3 regions of the Paenarthrobacter aromaticivorans genome follow, and region 1 is predicted to be linked to each of the others. Evidence: predicted binding sites of a transcription regulator. Region 1 holds the regulator's gene; each other region holds the start of a gene.

The links. Region 1 encodes HrcA, which represses chaperone genes, less so after heat shock. Its sites were predicted from a motif close to TTNGCACTCGNNNNNNNCGAGTGCNAA; they were not measured.
Region 2: a site for HrcA is predicted at 2,979-3,005, ahead of groES (co-chaperone GroES). Genes of this name have one in related genera too.
Region 3: a site for HrcA is predicted at 2,596-2,622, ahead of KSW38_RS10260 (Hsp20/alpha crystallin family protein). Genes of this name have one in related genera too.

Annotation. Positions count from the first base shown of each region.
Region 1 covers NZ_JAHOPC010000008.1:196,792-202,380, reverse strand. Annotated here, with positions in the region: gene KSW38_RS14400 (GerMN domain-containing protein) at 320-1,192, shown strand; gene KSW38_RS14395 (16S rRNA (uracil(1498)-N(3))-methyltransferase) at 1,237-2,010, opposite strand; gene dnaJ (molecular chaperone DnaJ) at 2,013-3,140, opposite strand; gene hrcA (heat-inducible transcriptional repressor HrcA) at 3,191-4,198, opposite strand; gene KSW38_RS14380 (DUF3097 domain-containing protein) at 4,361-5,212, shown strand; gene KSW38_RS14375 (DUF4870 domain-containing protein) at 5,347-5,589, shown strand, end outside.
Region 2 covers NZ_JAHOPC010000006.1:186,737-192,325, reverse strand. Annotated here, with positions in the region: gene KSW38_RS23680 (response regulator transcription factor) at 1-534, opposite strand, end outside; gene groL (chaperonin GroEL) at 844-2,457, opposite strand; gene groES (co-chaperone GroES) at 2,542-2,838, opposite strand; gene KSW38_RS11950 (hypothetical protein) at 3,030-3,458, opposite strand; gene KSW38_RS11945 (THUMP-like domain-containing protein) at 3,526-4,752, shown strand; gene KSW38_RS11940 (shikimate 5-dehydrogenase) at 4,759-5,571, opposite strand.
Region 3 covers NZ_JAHOPC010000005.1:93,952-99,540, forward strand. Annotated here, with positions in the region: gene KSW38_RS10245 (FG-GAP-like repeat-containing protein) at 1-889, shown strand, start outside; gene KSW38_RS10250 (Abi family protein) at 1,032-2,045, shown strand; gene KSW38_RS10255 (MerR family transcriptional regulator) at 2,106-2,564, opposite strand; gene KSW38_RS10260 (Hsp20/alpha crystallin family protein) at 2,707-3,129, shown strand; gene KSW38_RS10265 (J domain-containing protein) at 3,356-3,781, shown strand; gene KSW38_RS10270 (hypothetical protein) at 3,778-4,155, shown strand; gene KSW38_RS10275 (hypothetical protein) at 4,198-4,392, opposite strand; gene KSW38_RS10280 (flotillin family protein) at 4,430-5,589, opposite strand, start outside.

The DNA of each region.
Region 1 (5,589 bases):
CTTCAATCCTACGCCAGCCCGGCAGACCGCGGGCGTTTGCCCGCGCATCCTCCCCTGAGGGCTCCGTCGGCTGCGACATTGTCTCAACTCGGCATCAAGCGGGTATCAATCCTGTTTCAGTTGCCGCCAGTACCCACAAACCCGGCAAGCCGCCGTCGACGATATGCCAAGCTGGCTGGAGCGGGTAGTGAGACTACGCCCGTTGGACGGGCCGGCGACAACCACCGGCCGTAAAGGCAAGGAAACCCCCATCGCGCAGTCAGTAAGCCATCAGCCCGGCGGGCGAAAGCGGAAAAAGTCCGCCGTCGCAGCGCCTGCGATGCTTGCTGTCCTTTTGCTCACCGGCTGTATCGCCAACGGTGGACCCACCCAAGCTACCTCCAGTGCGCCACCAGTCAGCGTCCAGGAAGCTCCGGCCAGCAATGCTCCCTTGGAGACCACCCAGGCGTCCACCAAGATCCCGGTCTACTGGATTGGCCGCAGCAAAGAAGATGTCTACCTGTACCGCGAATTCAGGGACATCTCCGGCGACGGAAACCCCGTCACCACAGCGCTGCGGATCATGATGGCTGATAAGCCGTTGGACCACGACTTCTTCACTCCTTGGCAGGACCCAGGCAGCCTGGCAACATCCATTTCGGGCAAGAACGTGATCACAGTTGATATTTCGCGGGATGCCTTCAATTCCAACCTTGATGCAGGTATGGCGCAGCGCGCTGTGCAGCAGCTGGTCTACACGGCCACCGCAGCGGCATCGTCATCGGGCCTGATCAACTCAGGGCAGCAGATCCAAGTGGTCATCCTGGTGGACGGTCACACGGATTTCATGGCGTTCGGCCAGGTGCGGCTCGGTCAACCGATGGCCAGGGACGCTTCCTTGGTGGCGCCACTATGGATCATCGATCCGCAGGAGGACACTTCGCTCCCTGCGGGGGCAGTTAAGTTCAATGGCCGCAGCACTGACAGCTCCAAGCCCGTCAGCTGGCAGATCCTCCGGGACAACGGCAATGGCGAAAAGGCAAGCCTCCTGACCGGCCAGACAAAAGCCACAGGAGAGCCGGGGCAATTCGGCGTCTTCTCGTTCAGCGCGACCCTGAAACCAGGGAAATACGAATTGCGCGTATCCCAGGTCCAGGACTCCGGGCAAGCAGACACATCCACCATGGATACGCGCCTTTTCAGCGTCGGCTAGACCCAGCGCCCGCTAAGGTAGCTTCAGCTGCCAGGCCGCACGGCCTACCAGCGACCCAGGACGTCGGAGGCGAGTACGACGGCGGCGGGTCCCGCCGTCGAGGACCTCAGGACATGGTGGCCCAAGAGAGCCGTAACCGCCCCGGCGTCGCTGAGGCGGGTTACCTCGCGCGGCGAGATGCCGCCTTCCGGCCCCACGATCAAGAGGACTTCACGCGGCGAGTCCAGCCCGCCGCCCTCAGCCACGATCGGCGCTTCAAGGACGGTGCGCAAAGGGTTCTTGGCGTCCTCGTGAAGGATCACAGCCAGATCCGCGGCAGCAACAGCCTTTGCCAAAGCCGCGGAATCCAGGATAGGACGCACCTCCGGTATCCACGCCCGGCGGGCCTGTTTCGCCGCGGCAGTGACCACAGACTGCCACTTCGTGTGGGCCTTCGCAGCGCGATCCCCCTTCCAGCGGACGATGGATCGCTCAGCCTGCCATGGGATCACTGCGTCTATGCCCAGTTCGGTGGCCGTCTCAATGGCCAACTCGTCGCGGTCACCCTTGGCTAAAGCTTGGACAAGCACCAAACGCACGTCCGGCTGGTCTTCGAAAATCACACCGGACGCCATGACGGACAAACTTCCAGGTCCGACCTCTGCCACCGTGCCTGTCAGGCGGGCTCCTGCGCCGTCGGCAATGTCCACAGCCTCACCGACAGTGAGTCTCTTCACCGTGACAGCATGCCGGGCTTCTGGACCGTCGATGACGAACAACGCGCCCGGCTCAACACCATGCAGGCTCCCGGCGGGCGTGAAGAAAACGGGGTTGCTCACCGCTACAGGTTACCGAGCTTGTCCCGCAGCTTGGCGAACATGCCGCCGCTGGCCACGAGTTTGCCTTCGCTGAACTGCTCACCGCGCAACTTGGCAAGCTGTTGCAGGAGCTCTTCCTGTGCCGGATCCAGCTTGACCGGTGTCTCAACGTGCAGGTGCACCTTGAGATCGCCACGGCCGTAGCCCCTGAGGTGGGTGACGCCCAAACCGCGAAGCGTGATGACCTCGCCGGACTGGGTGCCAGCCTTGACGTCGATCTCCTGGGGCCCGTCGAAAGTTTCCAGGCTCAGTTCCGTACCCAAAGCTGCTGCCGTCATGGGAACGCTCAGCGTAGCGTGAAGGTCGTCGCCTTCGCGGATATAGGTGGAGTCACTGTTGACGCGGATTTCCACATAGAGGTCACCGGCAGGTCCGCCTGCCGGTCCCGCTTCGCCCTGTCCGGAGAGCTGGATCCGCGTACCCGTGGCAACGCCGGCAGGTACCTTGATGGTGAGCGACCGGCGGCTCCGGATGCGGCCCTGCCCGTTGCACTCATTGCAGGGGTCCTTGATGACTGTTCCGAAGCCCTCGCAGGAACCACATGGTGCCGTGGTCATGACCTGGCCCAGGATGGATCGAACGGCCCGCTGGACTTGGCCACTGCCGCCGCAAATGTCGCAACGCTCCGGGTGCGTACCCGGCCGGCAGCAGCTGCCATCACACGTGGGGCAGACCACTGCCGTGTCAACTTCGAGCTTCTTGTTGACACCAAACACGGCGTCCTTGAGGTCGATGCGGACACTGATCAGTGCGTCCTGGCCCCGGCGCACGCGGGAGGCCGGACCAGCGTGCCCGCCGCCACCGCCAAAGAAGGTATCGAAGATGTCCTGGAACGCGAAGCCCTGGCCGGAGTAGCCGCCACCGAAGCCGTTGTCAGTGCCGTTCTCGTTACCGGTGGCATCGTAGACGCGACGCTTTTGGGGGTCGGACAGCACTTCGTAAGCATGCGTCACGGCCTTGAACTGCTCCGCGACATCCTCCCCCGGGTTCACGTCCGGGTGAAGCTTGCGCGCCAACTTGCGGTACGCCTTTTTGATCTCTTCCCCGGTGGCTTCCGGCGAGACTCCCAAAACGTCATAGTGGCTGCTCAAAGTCGGTATCTCTTCCTTGTTGTACTGCAGATTCTTACCTCGGGCCGGCGTCAGCCGCCGAGAATGCGGGAAAGGTAGCGGGCCACGGCGCGCACCGCAGCCATGGTGGTGGGATAGTCCATCCGGGTTGGTCCGAGGATGCCCACCTTGGCACCGGAGCCGTATCCCGTTGCCACGACCGATGCTTCTGCCAGGCCGTCATATGGATTCTCGCGCCCGATGCTCACTGTCACGCCGCGGGGATCATCTCCCATGTCAGACAACAACCGGAGCATGACAACTTGTTCCTCAAGAGCTTCCAGCACTGGTCCGATGCTCAACGGGAAGTCCACATTCGAGCGCGCAAGGTTGGCTGTTCCGGCCATGACGATACGTTCTTCACGGCTGGTGTCGCTCAGGGCCTGGAGACCATGGGCAAGATGCTGCGCGAGCCCACGAAGGTCCGGCGGACACAGCGCAACCACGGATGGCAGTACCTGCGGCAGCAGTGCCAGTTGAGTCCCCGCGATGCTGCCAAGGAACCGGGAACGCAGGGCCATCAAGGCCTCGTTGCTTACATCGGAGCCGGCCTCGATGACTTTCTGGCCAACGCTTCCGGTATCTGCGATGAGCACCACGAGTACCTGTTTTGGCGCCAGGAGAACAAATTCGACGTGACGGACCAGGGCCCGGTTGGAGTGCGGGTACTGAACGACGGCGACCTGGTTGGTCAGTTGCGACAGTAGCCTGACGGTGCGCTCAAGGATGTCATCGAGGTCGTCGGGCCCCTCAAGCAGCGAGTGGATGGCTCGACGCTCCGCGGCGGACAACGGCTTGACCTGCGAGATGCGGTCCACGAACAGCCGGTAGCCCTTGTCCGTGGGGATGCGGCCTGCGCTGGTGTGGGGCGCTGCGATGAGGCCTTCTTCTTCCAGTACCGCCATATCATTCCGGATAGTGGCGCTGGAAACGCCGAGATGGTGCCGCTCCACAAGCGCCTTGGACCCAACAGGCTCACGGGAATGCACGTAATCCTCAACAATTGCGCGCAGCACTTCAAGCTTGCGTGGCTCACTCATTGCAACACCTCCTGACGACTGTCCGTGCCTATATCGGACCAATTGTTAGCACTCAACATGCCTAAGTGCTAACAAGTCTAGTATGAGCCAGCACGTTGCTAGCATTGAAACCGCCCGCGGGAGTTATTCCCAGCACAACCAGCACAAAGGGGTATGAAGTCCTTGGCTTTCGATACGTGGGGCCCGCAGGATCTGTCCGCTCCTGCCAAACGCCAACTCCCTGAGGTAGCCGTCCAGCGCGGGATGGTCCTTGAAGACGTCCAGTCCGGCTGGGTGGGCGAAGTCACCCGGGTGGAGAAATCCGGGGGAATGCACATCGTCTCCCTTGAGGACCGGCGTGGTAAAACCAAGTCCTTCCAACTAGGGTTTGGTTTCCTGCTTGAAGGGCAGGCCATCCGTCTCATGCCTCCCGCACCAAAGGCTCCTGGTTCGCCCGTGCAGGCGGGTCGAACGGCATCGGGGTCAGTAAGGGTCCTTGGCCAGCGTGCCCAAGTGGCCAAGGCGAGCCGTATTTGGGTGGAAGGCAAGCACGACGCAGAACTGGTGGAGAAAGTCTGGGGTGACGATCTCCGCGTTGAGGGCATCGTCGTCGAGCCGCTGCACGGCGTGGACGATCTCAAATCAGCTATTGCCGCATTCTCCCCCGGGCCAGGGCGCAGGCTCGGGATCCTGGTAGACCACCTCGTGGCGGGGTCAAAGGAATCACGCATCGCCGCAGAAGCCATGACAGTGCCCGGAGCCGCCGGAAACGTCCTGATCGTGGGGCATCCGTATGTTGACGTCTGGCAAGCCATCCGGCCAAAAGTGCTGGGTATTGAGCGGTGGCCGGAAGTTGCGCGGGGCACTGACTGGAAGACCGGGATTCTGACCGCGTTCGGTTGGCCCCACGAAACCGCCGAAGACATTGGACTCGGCTGGCAGCGCCTGCTTGGTGCGGTACGCAGCTACGCGGACTTGGAGGCCTCACTCCTGGGACGGGTGGAGGAAGTCATCGATTTCCTCACCACTCCCTGACAGCCCTGTCCTGATTTACGTTCCTTGAGCGGCTTTTCCCGGAGATGTAACGGGGCGTTGGTCCCGGGAGGACCCGGGACCAAGTATTCTGGGACAGCAACACCGCAGCATCTTTACAGCAAAGGGAAGACACCGTGGCAGAGAACGCTCCTGAAGAACCGGGCAGCGCCGCAGGCCAGCCCCAGTACCATGGCGCGCCCGCGAACGCACTCCCACTGACGGCAAGCGAAGACCGGCAGTGGGCCACGTTGGCGCACTTCGGGGGAATTCTGGGATGCCTGCCGTCCCTGTTGATCTATCTGATCTTCCGTGACCGCGGACCGTTTACGGCACAGGAATCCAAGGAAGCCCTGAACTTCACGCTTCCTCCGACCATC
Region 2 (5,589 bases), on a different contig from region 1:
CTCCAAGCCTTTGTCCGGGAATCCAAGGGTGATGCTGGCGGTGCCCAGACCCAGCTGTCCAAGGGCCATGAGGTCCTTATCGTGGAACCGCTCCCCCACAGCCAGGGCGCGGCCAAAGAGCTCGTTGCTTGCTTCAGGATTTCCCCCGTACAACGCTCCGAGCGCCGACGGAATCAGGAGATAGCCTTCAGCTTCGGTGGGCTCGTCCAGTTCTTCCACTAGATGTTTTGCCCGGGACATCCAGCCCGAGCTGCGGGACGGTTCTCCGAGGTCCATGAGGAACAGCACCAGCCACGCTGCGCAACGGGCGGCGGCAGCCATGTCTCCTACAGTGAGGTATTCGTCGTGCGCCCGTGTCAGGTAGGCGACGCCTTCGGAGTCCTTGCCCAACAGCATTGCCACGGAGGCCGCGACTTCAATGTCCTGGGGTGGCAATCCGCCCTCGGCGTCTGCCCGGGCAAGGCAGTCAAGTGCATCGCCCCAGCGGTGCTCGGAGAACGCCGAGCGTCCCAGATCCAAGGCTGTAACGGGCATAGTCCACACTCATTCTGCGACCGGGAGCAACCCGGTTGGCGCACCCAAGCGGCCGTACTAGCGTCAGGGTACCGCCGCCGTCGTAAGCCCACAATGGGTCCACGCATCCTTGGCGAGCCGTGTGGGTCCCTGACCATCTTTGAAGTCTGGAAGCCCTGATTTCATCCTTTTTCGGTTGCATGGCGACTGCCCGGGGCTCAAAGAAGGTCAGGACGCCACAAGCGGACACTGAAAGCCGGCGCTCGGGCAGCCCAAGAGGGCAGAAAAAAGCCCTGGCCACGAGTGACCAGGGCTTTTTCGAACAGGCTGTTAGTGCTGGTGGCCTGCGTGTGCGTCTTCTTCCTCAGCCGGCTTTTCGGCAACCAGGGTCTCGGTGGTGAGAACCAGGGCAGCGATGGAAGCGGCGTTGCGGAGTGCGGAGCGGGTGACCTTGACGGGGTCGATCACGCCGGCGGCGATCAGGTCCTCGTACTCACCGGACTTGGCGTTGAAGCCGTGGTTGGCTTCGAGTTCGGAGACCTTGGAAACGACGACGAAGCCGTCGAAGCCAGCGTTCTGGGCGATCCAGCGCAGCGGCTGGATCAAGGCACGGCGGACGATGCCAACAGCTGCCGCTGCGTCGCCTTCCAGGGCCTTGACGGCCGGGGACTCGTCCAGTGCCTTGAGGGCGTGGATGAGGGCGGAACCGCCACCGGAAACGATGCCTTCTTCAAGGGCTGCACGCGTGGAGGAAACGGCGTCCTCGATGCGGTGCTTCTTTTCCTTCAGTTCAACCTCGGTGGCTGCGCCAACCTTGATAACGCCGATGCCGCCAGCCAGCTTGGCAAGGCGCTCCTGCAGCTTCTCGCGGTCCCAGTCGGAGTCCGTGCGGGTGAGCTCGGCGCGCAGCTGGGCCACGCGGTCGGCAACGTCCTGCTCGGTTCCGGCGCCATCAACGATGGTGGTGTTGTCCTTGGTGACCGTGATGCGGCGTGCCGTACCCAGTACCTCGAGGCCAACAGTGTCCAGCGATAGGCCAAGGTCAGGGGAAACAACCTGGGCGCCCGTCAGCGTCGCGATGTCCTGGAGCATGGCCTTGCGGCGGTCGCCGAAGCCCGGGGCCTTGACAGCTACAACGTTCAGCGTGCCGCGGATGCGGTTGACGATCAGCGTGGACAGGGCTTCGCCTTCGATGTCCTCGGCGATGATGAACAGCGGCTTGGAGGCCTGCAGCGCCTTCTCCAGCAACGGCAGGAATTCCTGCAGGGAGGAGATCTTGCCCTGGTTGATCAGGATCAAGGCGTCTTCGAGGACAGCTTCCTGGCGTTCTGCGTCAGTGACGAAGTACGGGGAAAGGTAGCCCTTGTCGAACTGCATGCCTTCGGTGAGGACGAGTTCGGTCTGGGTGGTGGAGGATTCTTCGATGGTGATGACGCCATCTTTGCCAACCTTGCCAAACGCCTCGGCCAGCAGTTCGCCAATTTCGTCGCTCTGTGCGGAAATAGCAGCAACGTTGGCAACCTGGGTGCCCTGCACTTCGCTTGCGTTCTCCAGGAGGCGGGCTGCGATGGCTTCAATGGAAACCTCGATGCCACGCTTGATTTCGCCAGGAGCGGCACCAGCAGCAACGTTGCGCAGGCCTTCCTTGACCAGTGCCTGCGCCAGCACCGTAGCGGTGGTGGTGCCGTCGCCAGCGACGTCGTTGGTCTTGGTGGCTACTTCCTTGGCCAGCTGGGCACCAAGGTTCTCGTAGGGGTCGTCAAGCTCAACTTCGCGGGCGATGGTCACGCCATCGTTGGTGATGGTGGGAGCGCCCCACTTCTTGTCCAGCACGACGTTGCGGCCGCGCGGGCCAAGCGTCACCTTGACAGTGTTGGCGAGCTTGTCGATACCGGCCTCAAGAGACCGGCGGGCAGCATCGTTAAAAGCAAGCTGCTTTGCCATGGTTGTGTCCTTTCAAGACAGAAAACCCGCACCGCAGAGGGTCGGAATGATTCCAACGCGGCTGCGGTGCGGGGCTCCAGGAAGTTACTTTACGACGATCGCAAGGACGTCGCGGGCGGACAGAACGAGGTACTCGTTGCCGCCGGTCTTGACTTCGGTTCCACCGTACTTGGAGTAGATAACGACGTCGCCAACAGCTACGTCAACCGGAACGCGGTTGCCGTTGTCATCGAAGCGGCCGGGGCCGATTGCAACAACTTCGCCTTCCTGCGGCTTCTCCTGTGCGGAGTCCGGAATTACCAGGCCGGAAGCCGTGGTCTGCTCTGCTTCGAGCGGGCGAACAACAATACGATCCTCAAGAGGCTTAATCGAGACCGACACTCGGACTCTCCTTTTCATGAGCTGATTCATGGACTAAGAACTAGGGTGCCGTGGCGTGCAACCGTCGTCGCGGTGCCGGTGGACGCCTGGCGTTATTAGCACCCTCCGGGGGAGAGTGCTAACAAGACTCTATGTAAGCGTTAGCACTCGGTCAAGGCGAGTGCCAGAATTTCGTCCTAGGTGAACTCCCGCTACCGGCCGGTGAGGTCATCCAGATCGTAGTCTTCGCCGTCGTCGTCCTCATCTGTGGGAGCCGATCCGCGGTTCAAATACAGCACGACGGCGGCCGCCAGGGCCACGACGCCGGAAATTACCAAGGCGATAATCCCGCCAATGCGGGCCCCGCTGTAGAGGTCACGGATATCGCGGGCTTCATCCGTAGCGTCATTCACGCTCTTGCCTGTGACGGAGTATGCCGCTGCGTTGAAAGAGTCCAAGGCGAAGATGACGATCAGCAGGCCGATGCAGATTACAGCGATCACGGCCCCTGCGATCAAGGCAGGACGGGCAAACGCCACAAGGGATCGGCCGGAGGAATGCTCTGGAGCTCCTGGGCCAGCGGAGTGGTTCCCGCCCGGGTTGTTCGTATCGGAGGGCTGCGGAGCTGCGTTGTCTTCCATGAAAACAACCCTATCGGGCCGATTCCCAACTCACTGCGTCAGGGCGCGCGCCGTTAGGCTTGATCCCATGTCTCACGCACCGCAGGAACAGATCGCACCCTTGCTGACCACTGAAGGATGGGAACTTCTTGCCTCGCTGGGGCCGTACCGCGAAGCCGATTCGTTCAGCGTTAACGCCGACCTCCGGAAAGCAGGCCACTCCCCCGAACTCGTGGCTGCGGTATTGACGCAGTCCCGCCTCCGGACCCGCGCCGAGGCCAAGTTCGGCGAGTTCGCCCGGCAGATGCTGTTCACCCAGGCCGGACTTGAGCAGGCAACCCGCCTCAACGTCGCAGCCCGGCACGCCGAGCGTTTTGCCAAGGCCGGCATCTCCCACGTAGCCGACCTCGGCTGCGGCCTCGGAGCGGACTCCATGGCCTTGGCCTCGATGGATATTGCCGTGACCGCCGTGGAAATGGATGAAACCACTGCCGCCTGCGCCACCATCAACCTCATGCCCTTCCCGCACGCCACAGTGGTGCATTCCGACGCCACATCAGTTGACCTGGACGGCATCGACGGCGTGTGGCTGGATCCCGCACGACGCACAACCTCAACGTCCGGGACCAAGAGGATTTGGGATCCGGAAGCGTTCTCTCCCCCGTTGTCGTTCGTTGAAGGGCTGGCTGCGGGCGGCCGGGCGGTGGGCGTCAAGATGGGTCCCGGGATGCCACACGACTCGGTTCCGGCGAATTGCGAAGCCCAGTGGGTCTCCGTAGGCGGCGACGTCACTGAGGTCACCCTATGGTTCAACACGGTGGCCCGGCGCGGGGTACGGCGCGCGGCACTTGTCATCAGTTCCCAGGGCGCTGCTGAACTCACCAGCGGCGAGGATTTCGACGGCGGCCCGGTAGCCGCCGTCGGGCCGGTTGAAGGGTTCCTCTACGAACCGGACGGGGCGGTCATCCGCGCAGGCCTGGTGGCCGACGTAGCAGAACGTTTTGGCGGGCACCTGGTGGATGAACATATCGCCTACATCTGCGCCCCGGAACTCCACGACTCCCCCTTTGCCCGCGCATACAAGGTGCTGGAAGTGATGCCTTACAACGTGAAGGCGCTCAAAGCCTGGGTCAAAGCGAACGGCATCACGGTGCTGGACATCAAGAAGCGCGGCACGGCAGTCACTCCGGAGGAACTGCGGAAACAACTGCTTCCATCCAAGCGCGACACCAAGCACGCAAAGACGGCCACCCTGGTCCTCACCAGGATTGGCGAGGAAAGAGTGGCCGTGGTTGTGGAGCCCGTGACGTTCTAGGCTCCGTCAGCGGCGGGAGAACTCCGAGGCTTCGCGGACCTGCTCAGCACTCGGGCGGACGCCCGTGTACAGGACGAATTGTTCTTCAGCCTGGATCGCGATAACTTCGGCTCCGGTGATCACCGGCTTGCCTGCTTGACGGGCAGCCGTGATGAGCGGCGTCTCCGAGGGGAGGGCAACGACGTCGAACACTATCTTCGCGGCGGCAATGGTGGCGTCGTCAAAGGACTGTGCCCTTTCGTCCGCACCAGCCATGCCCAGGGGCGTGACATTGATGATGAGGTCCGCTGTTGATCCATTGACGTCGTCCTGCCAGCCGAAACCGTAAAGGCCCGCGAGCGCACGGCCCGTGGTTTCGTTACGGGCAACGATGGTCACGGACGTAAAGCCTGCATCGCGGAGAGCTGCGGCCACCGCTTTCGCCATTCCTCCGGCTCCGCGCAGCAGCACTGTGTGGCTGTTGGGAACCTTGTGGTCTTTCAGGAGCCGGGCGATCGCGATGTAGTCGGTGTTGTAGGCGGTGAGGACGCCGTCGTTGTTGACAATTGTGTTGACCGAGTCAATGGCCTTTGCCGAGGGATCCATCACGTCCACAAGCGGGATGACAGCTTCCTTGTAGGGCATGGACACCGCGGCTCCCCTGATGGGGAGGCCGCGGATGCCAGCCACTGCAAGAGTGATGTCCGCCGGGGCGAATGCCTTGTAGACAAAGTTCAGTCCGAGTAGGTCGTACAAATAATTGTGGAACCGGGTCCCGATGTTGCTGGGCCTGGCCGCGAGCGAAATGCACAGGGACATGTCTTTGTTCAGGATTGGCATTCACCCATTAAACAACGG
Region 3 (5,589 bases), on a different contig from region 1:
TTCCAACACGTCGGTTGTCGTCCGAACTGGAGCCCAGCCCGTGGCCGTGGCCGTCCACGAATACACAGGTACTACGTACGTAGCTAACAGCGGCAGCGCTTCGGTGACTGTCATTCAGCCGGCAGATCCACAACCGGTAAAGAATGACTTCAATGGCGATCGAAACGCCGACGTTTTGGCCCGCGACGGTTCCGGAGCGCTCTGGCTCTATCCCGGTGACGGCGCGGCCGGATGGCTGGATCGGCGGCAGGTCGGTCAGGGGTGGAACATCATGACGGCCCTTCTCGCCCCGGGTGATTTCAATGGGGACGGGAAGTCGGACATTCTTGCCCGCGATAACACCGGCGTGCTGTGGCTGTATGGCGGGAATGGCGCGGCTGGTTGGCTGCCGAGGGTTCAAGCTGGACAGGGATGGAACGGCATGACTTCCATTACGGGCGTCGGCGATTTTAGCGGAGACGGCTATCCCGACGTAGCAGCCCGAGACAGCAGTGGTGTCCTTTGGCTGTATCCCGGAAATGGCAAGGGAGGGTGGCTGACCCGGGTGCAGATTGGATCAGGATGGTCTGGAATGACAGACATTCTTGGAGTAGGGGACTTCAACACTGACGGTGCGTCAGATGTAGCCGCACGCGATGCAAGTGGTCGTCTGTGGCTCTATCCAGGGAACGGCGCTGGCGGCTGGCTGCCCCAAGTGCAGTACGGCCAAGGCTGGAATGGCATGACTGCCGTGTTTGGTCCAGGCGACTTCAGCGGTGACCGCAAACCTGATGTGATGGCTCGCGACTCGTCCGGTGCCTTGTGGCTTTTCTCTGGTAGTGGTGGGGCGAAGTGGCCCATCGGCAGCGTTATTGGTCAGGGCTGGAACGGCATGACCGCAATTCTTTAGGTCAGAGCCGCACGTCTGAACGTGCTCCGCAGCTGACCCGATATTTGTCAGTCGATCGTGATAGATTCTAGACATCAGACATCGCCCCCCTCTGAGCCTCGGCTCAAGGGGGCGATTTTCATTTCCCTGTCAACGGTGAAGCGTGGAGTACACAAAGGATTTCAAAGAGCGCGATGAGTTGATTCGGCAACTGGAAGTCCGCGGACTTGCCGTCCCTAACGCGGCCGATGCACTCAATTTTCTGATACGCGTCGGCTACTTTCGATCCGGCGCGTACCGGTACGTTTTCCGGCAGTTGCTTTCGCCAGACGAAGTGGACGAACGCAAGCGTGAGTACAGACAGGACGAGTACATTCCTGGCGCCAGCTTTGAGCACGTGATGAAGCTGGAGGCATTTGATTTCAAACTGGCGCGAGTGTGCCTCGAGGGTCTCTTGGATTTTGAGGTACGAGTGAGGGCGGCGATCGCGCACACTTTGGCAGCTAAGAATGTCGCCGCGCACGTATCCAGGGAATACCTCGACGAGCAGATCTGCGATCAGCCAAGTGGCGACAGGACCAAGTTTGAAGCGTGGTTGGAGACGTGCCGTGACGCAGTGCGGTCCGGCGGCGAAGATGAGGACTTTATCGCCCACCATTTGCTGAAATATCCACACCAGGCTGTACCAATTTGGGCTGTAACCGAAGTGCTAAGTTTCGGTAAGCTTCCATTCCTCTTCGACCTCATGCAGACTTCGGATGCCCGCGAGGTTGCGCGCATGTTTGGATTTGTCCACCCGCGCCCGTTTGGCGCTGTGCTCCGCATGATGGTGGACCTACGCAATGTCTGTGCTCATGGCTCACGTCTCTTCAACCGTGCTTTCAAAAGATCGATGTCCCTCAGGAGCCACGAAACTCACGGGGACTTGCTTAATCATCTTCTTGAGCCGGGTTTTACTGCCACACCTAAGCCGAATCAGAGGCTCTACATCTACGCTGCGGCCTTGGCCTTCATGCTTCGATCACACTCGAGTGGCTCCGGGTGGCATATGACCTTCAAGACGCAGGTTAGGAAGCTCGACATCAAGCTTTTGGCCCCCGACGGAACGCAACTCGTTTGCCCTGAGGGGAACATGGGGTTTCCTACGGACTGGCAAAGCTTGGAACTCTGGAAATAGCACCAGTCATCAGAGCGCGCGTCCGCCAGCGACCCGGGCCCGCCCGCCTGAAGACAAGGTTCAGTGTGTGCCCGGACCGGACTGTGCGTCCCGTTCCGTGCGGGCCTCTTTCAAATCCTTCCGCAGCCCTTTGTTGTCCGCCCGGAGCTCGCGATTGTGGTCGGCCAGGCCCCGGTTGTCCTCCGTCAGCCCCCGGTTTGCGGCTTCCAACTCCAGCACGAGCTTCACGCCGGCCAGGTTGAGCCCCTCGTCCAGGAGCGCGCCGATCCTGCGCAGCGTAGCAAGGTCCTGTTCGCTGTAGCGGCGAGTGCCGCCGTCGGTCCTTTCAGGAGTCAGCAGCCCTTTGCGCTCGTACTGCCGAATGTTCTGTTGCCCGGTGCCCACGAGTTCCGCCGCAACCGAGATGGCGTAGACACCCATGGCGTTCCGGTCGGCGCCGCCGCCCGAGCCTCCGTTAGGCACGGAGGGGGCAGGTCCGCCGTCGTGATCCAGCCGCCCGCTGTCAGCGTCACCAGCCATGCAAACCTCTCCAAAATCTTTGAAAAAACCTCTTGCACCACTCTCTCACCAGTGCTATAAAAAATCTATACCAGCAAACACAGATCTGGAAGGCTGGCAAAAACAACAAAACCGCATCAAAATCTGAAGGAGTGAGAACCAAATGCTGATGCGCACAGACCCGTTCCGCGAATTCGACAGGCTCGCCCAACAGGTTTTTGGCACAACAGCACGGCCTGCCGGCATGCCGATGGATGCTTGGCAGGAGGAGGGACAATTCATAGTTGCCTTCGATCTGCCGGGCGTCTCGCCTGATTCGGTGGAACTGGACGTCGAAAGCAACGTCCTGACGGTAAAGGCAGAACGTAAGTCGCCTGCGGGCGAGAACATCGAGATGATCGCCGCCGAACGCCCGCAAGGCGTCTTCAGCCGGCAGCTCATTCTGGGTGACACACTGGATACCGAAGGCGTCCAGGCCAGCTACGACGCAGGTGTGCTGACACTCCGCATCCCCGTCGCCGAGAAGGCAAAGCCGCGGCGCATTGAGATCCAGTCCAACAGCCAACGGCAGGAGATCAACGCCTAGCCACAGCTGCTCCGCTGGAGCTCCACCCGGGGGTGGCCACCCAGCGGAGCGTCAGACCGGGAGCTTCAGACCGACCACATCGGAATAGTTGGGCGCAGGCTTCGCGCCACGCCACAGCACTTGTTGTGCAGATGAAACGTGGTCCCCGACGTTGCCTCCCGATTGATGGCCCCCGGCCCATGCCGGGGGCCATCGCCAAATCCTCAGCACGTCACCGGAACCGGCCGTGAGCAACAACCAACCCGACTACTATTCGATTCTGAACGTGGCTCCCAGCGCGACAGCCCGTGAAATCACCCATGCCTACCGCTCATTGCTGCGGACGCGTCACCCGGACACCCGCGAAAAGGTCGACGACGGCGACTCCACCCGGGCGGCCGACCTCCAGGAACTGCACGCCATCATGCAGGCGTACGTTGTGCTCTCGGATCCGGCGAAGCGGAGCGCCTATGACAGCGCCCGACGAACCGGTACCTCAACGGGCGGCTCCCCAGGGAAGCCGGTCAAAGTTCGCATCCATAAGACGCCGGCCTCTCCTGCGCCAAGCCAAACGGATCAACAGCCCCTTGTCTTCGGCCCGGTCCACTGGGAACCGCTGCCGAGGACTACGCCCGGGTACCCCTCGCCCAAAGTCAGAAGGAGATACATATGAGTGCCTGGCGCTCGTACGACAGCCATTTGATGCCCGCGTTCTACGAGCGATTCGAGAATCGCTGGGGAAAGGGAACCGCGCCGTTCCTGGACCCGGAGGTGCACGAGCAGCCAATGCCGCGTGCTCAATGGATCAATGTGGATACCGGTGCGGCTGTGGCGGTGGTCCCTATTTGGACCGAAGATCCCGAGCATAGGTCTTTCGGTGTCTTCTACCTCCCGCCCGCCGGCGACATTTGGATCCTCCGCCCAGGACCAACCACCTTCGTCGAACCCGGCAAGGGCGGCACCACTGAACAGGTCTCGCTGCGTAACGATGCCTTTAAGAAGGCCGTCAAGCACGCCAAGGAATTCATCTACGGGCCGCAGCCATAAGAATCATCTCCTTTGGGGGTCGGTCCGGCCCGAAGTCCAAAGTCAGGATTCCCGCAACACATCCGGAAGCTCATCCACATAGACGGTCTGGGGCGGCTCAAAATAGATCACCAGCACCTTCTCGCCCACAGGAAAGACGCTGGTCTTGTCGAAGGGGTAGGCAAAAAATGCACTGGTACCGCCATGGAAGGGGAGCATGACTTCGCCAATGGTGCCCGGAGCGATTGTCCCTGTCACCCTGCCGATCTTGCCGGTGAGGCTCCGATTTACCTCTCTATGCATCTGATGCCGCGTCTGACGCCTTCGCTGGCGGCGACTTCACAGGAGCGGGTCGGGTGGGTCGGTTAGCTCCGTTCCCCTTCAACGCGGAAGCCAAGGACGGCAGGAAGCTGCCAACCTGGGACAGAATCCCGCCCACCATGCTGTTCAGTCCATCGCCACCATTGAGCACCGTCAGCTGCCCGATGCGCGAGAAAGGCTCTGCCGCGGCAGAAACGATGGCGGGCATGTTCTCGGCGATTTGCTGGTTGATGACAGCTTCCTGATTTGTCTCCAGCGCTTCGCCCCTGGCCTTGATACCTTCGGCCTCAGCCAACGCCTTAGCCTTCACTGCCGATGCTGCCGCATTTCCTCGGGCAGTCGTCGCAGCTGCTTCGGCTTCACCTGTCACACGAGTGGCGCCGGCCATTGCCGCCGCAGCTCCCGCATTCGCTTGGGCCTCGAGTTCAACACGCCGGGCGTTGGCCTGAGCGTCGAGTTCGATGCGTTTCGCCAGGGCCTCGGCGGCACTGATGTCAGCGGCCTTCTTCGCTTCGGCCTCGGTGCGTTGTGCGTAGGCCTTGGCATCGGCAGGCTTGCGGATGGTTGTCTGCAGTTTCTGCTCTTCGCGGTCGGCCTCAAGCTTGGCTACTTCGGTTTCCTGGACCACCACTTGTTGACGGGCAGTGGCATCGGCCAACGGTCCGGCCTGCGCAGCGTTGGCACGGGCTTGTTCAGCATTCGCCTGCGCGGCAGATTGCTTGATGGCGGACAGGCTTTGCGCATCAGCAATCAGTGCAGCAGCTTCCGCTTCCTTCTCAGCCGCCTCACGGTTGCGGGTGGCTTCGGCGATCCGGGCCTCCATCTTGACCTGGGCAATGTGCGGCTTGGCGAGGTTCTGGATGTAGCCCGTGGGGTCCTGGAGGTCCTTGATCTGCAGGGAATCCACCACGAGTCCAAGCTTCTCCATCTCCACGCCACTGGCACTGCGGACGAGTGAGGCGAGCTTGTCGCGCTCGCGGATGATCTCCTCAACAGTCATGCTGCCGATGATCGAGCGGAGATGCCCTTCAAACACGTTGTAGACCTGGCTCTCCATCTTTGGCTGCTGTCCAAGGAACCTCCGCGCAGCGTTCGCGATGAACGGGGGAGCGTCGCCGATCTTGTAGATCACCA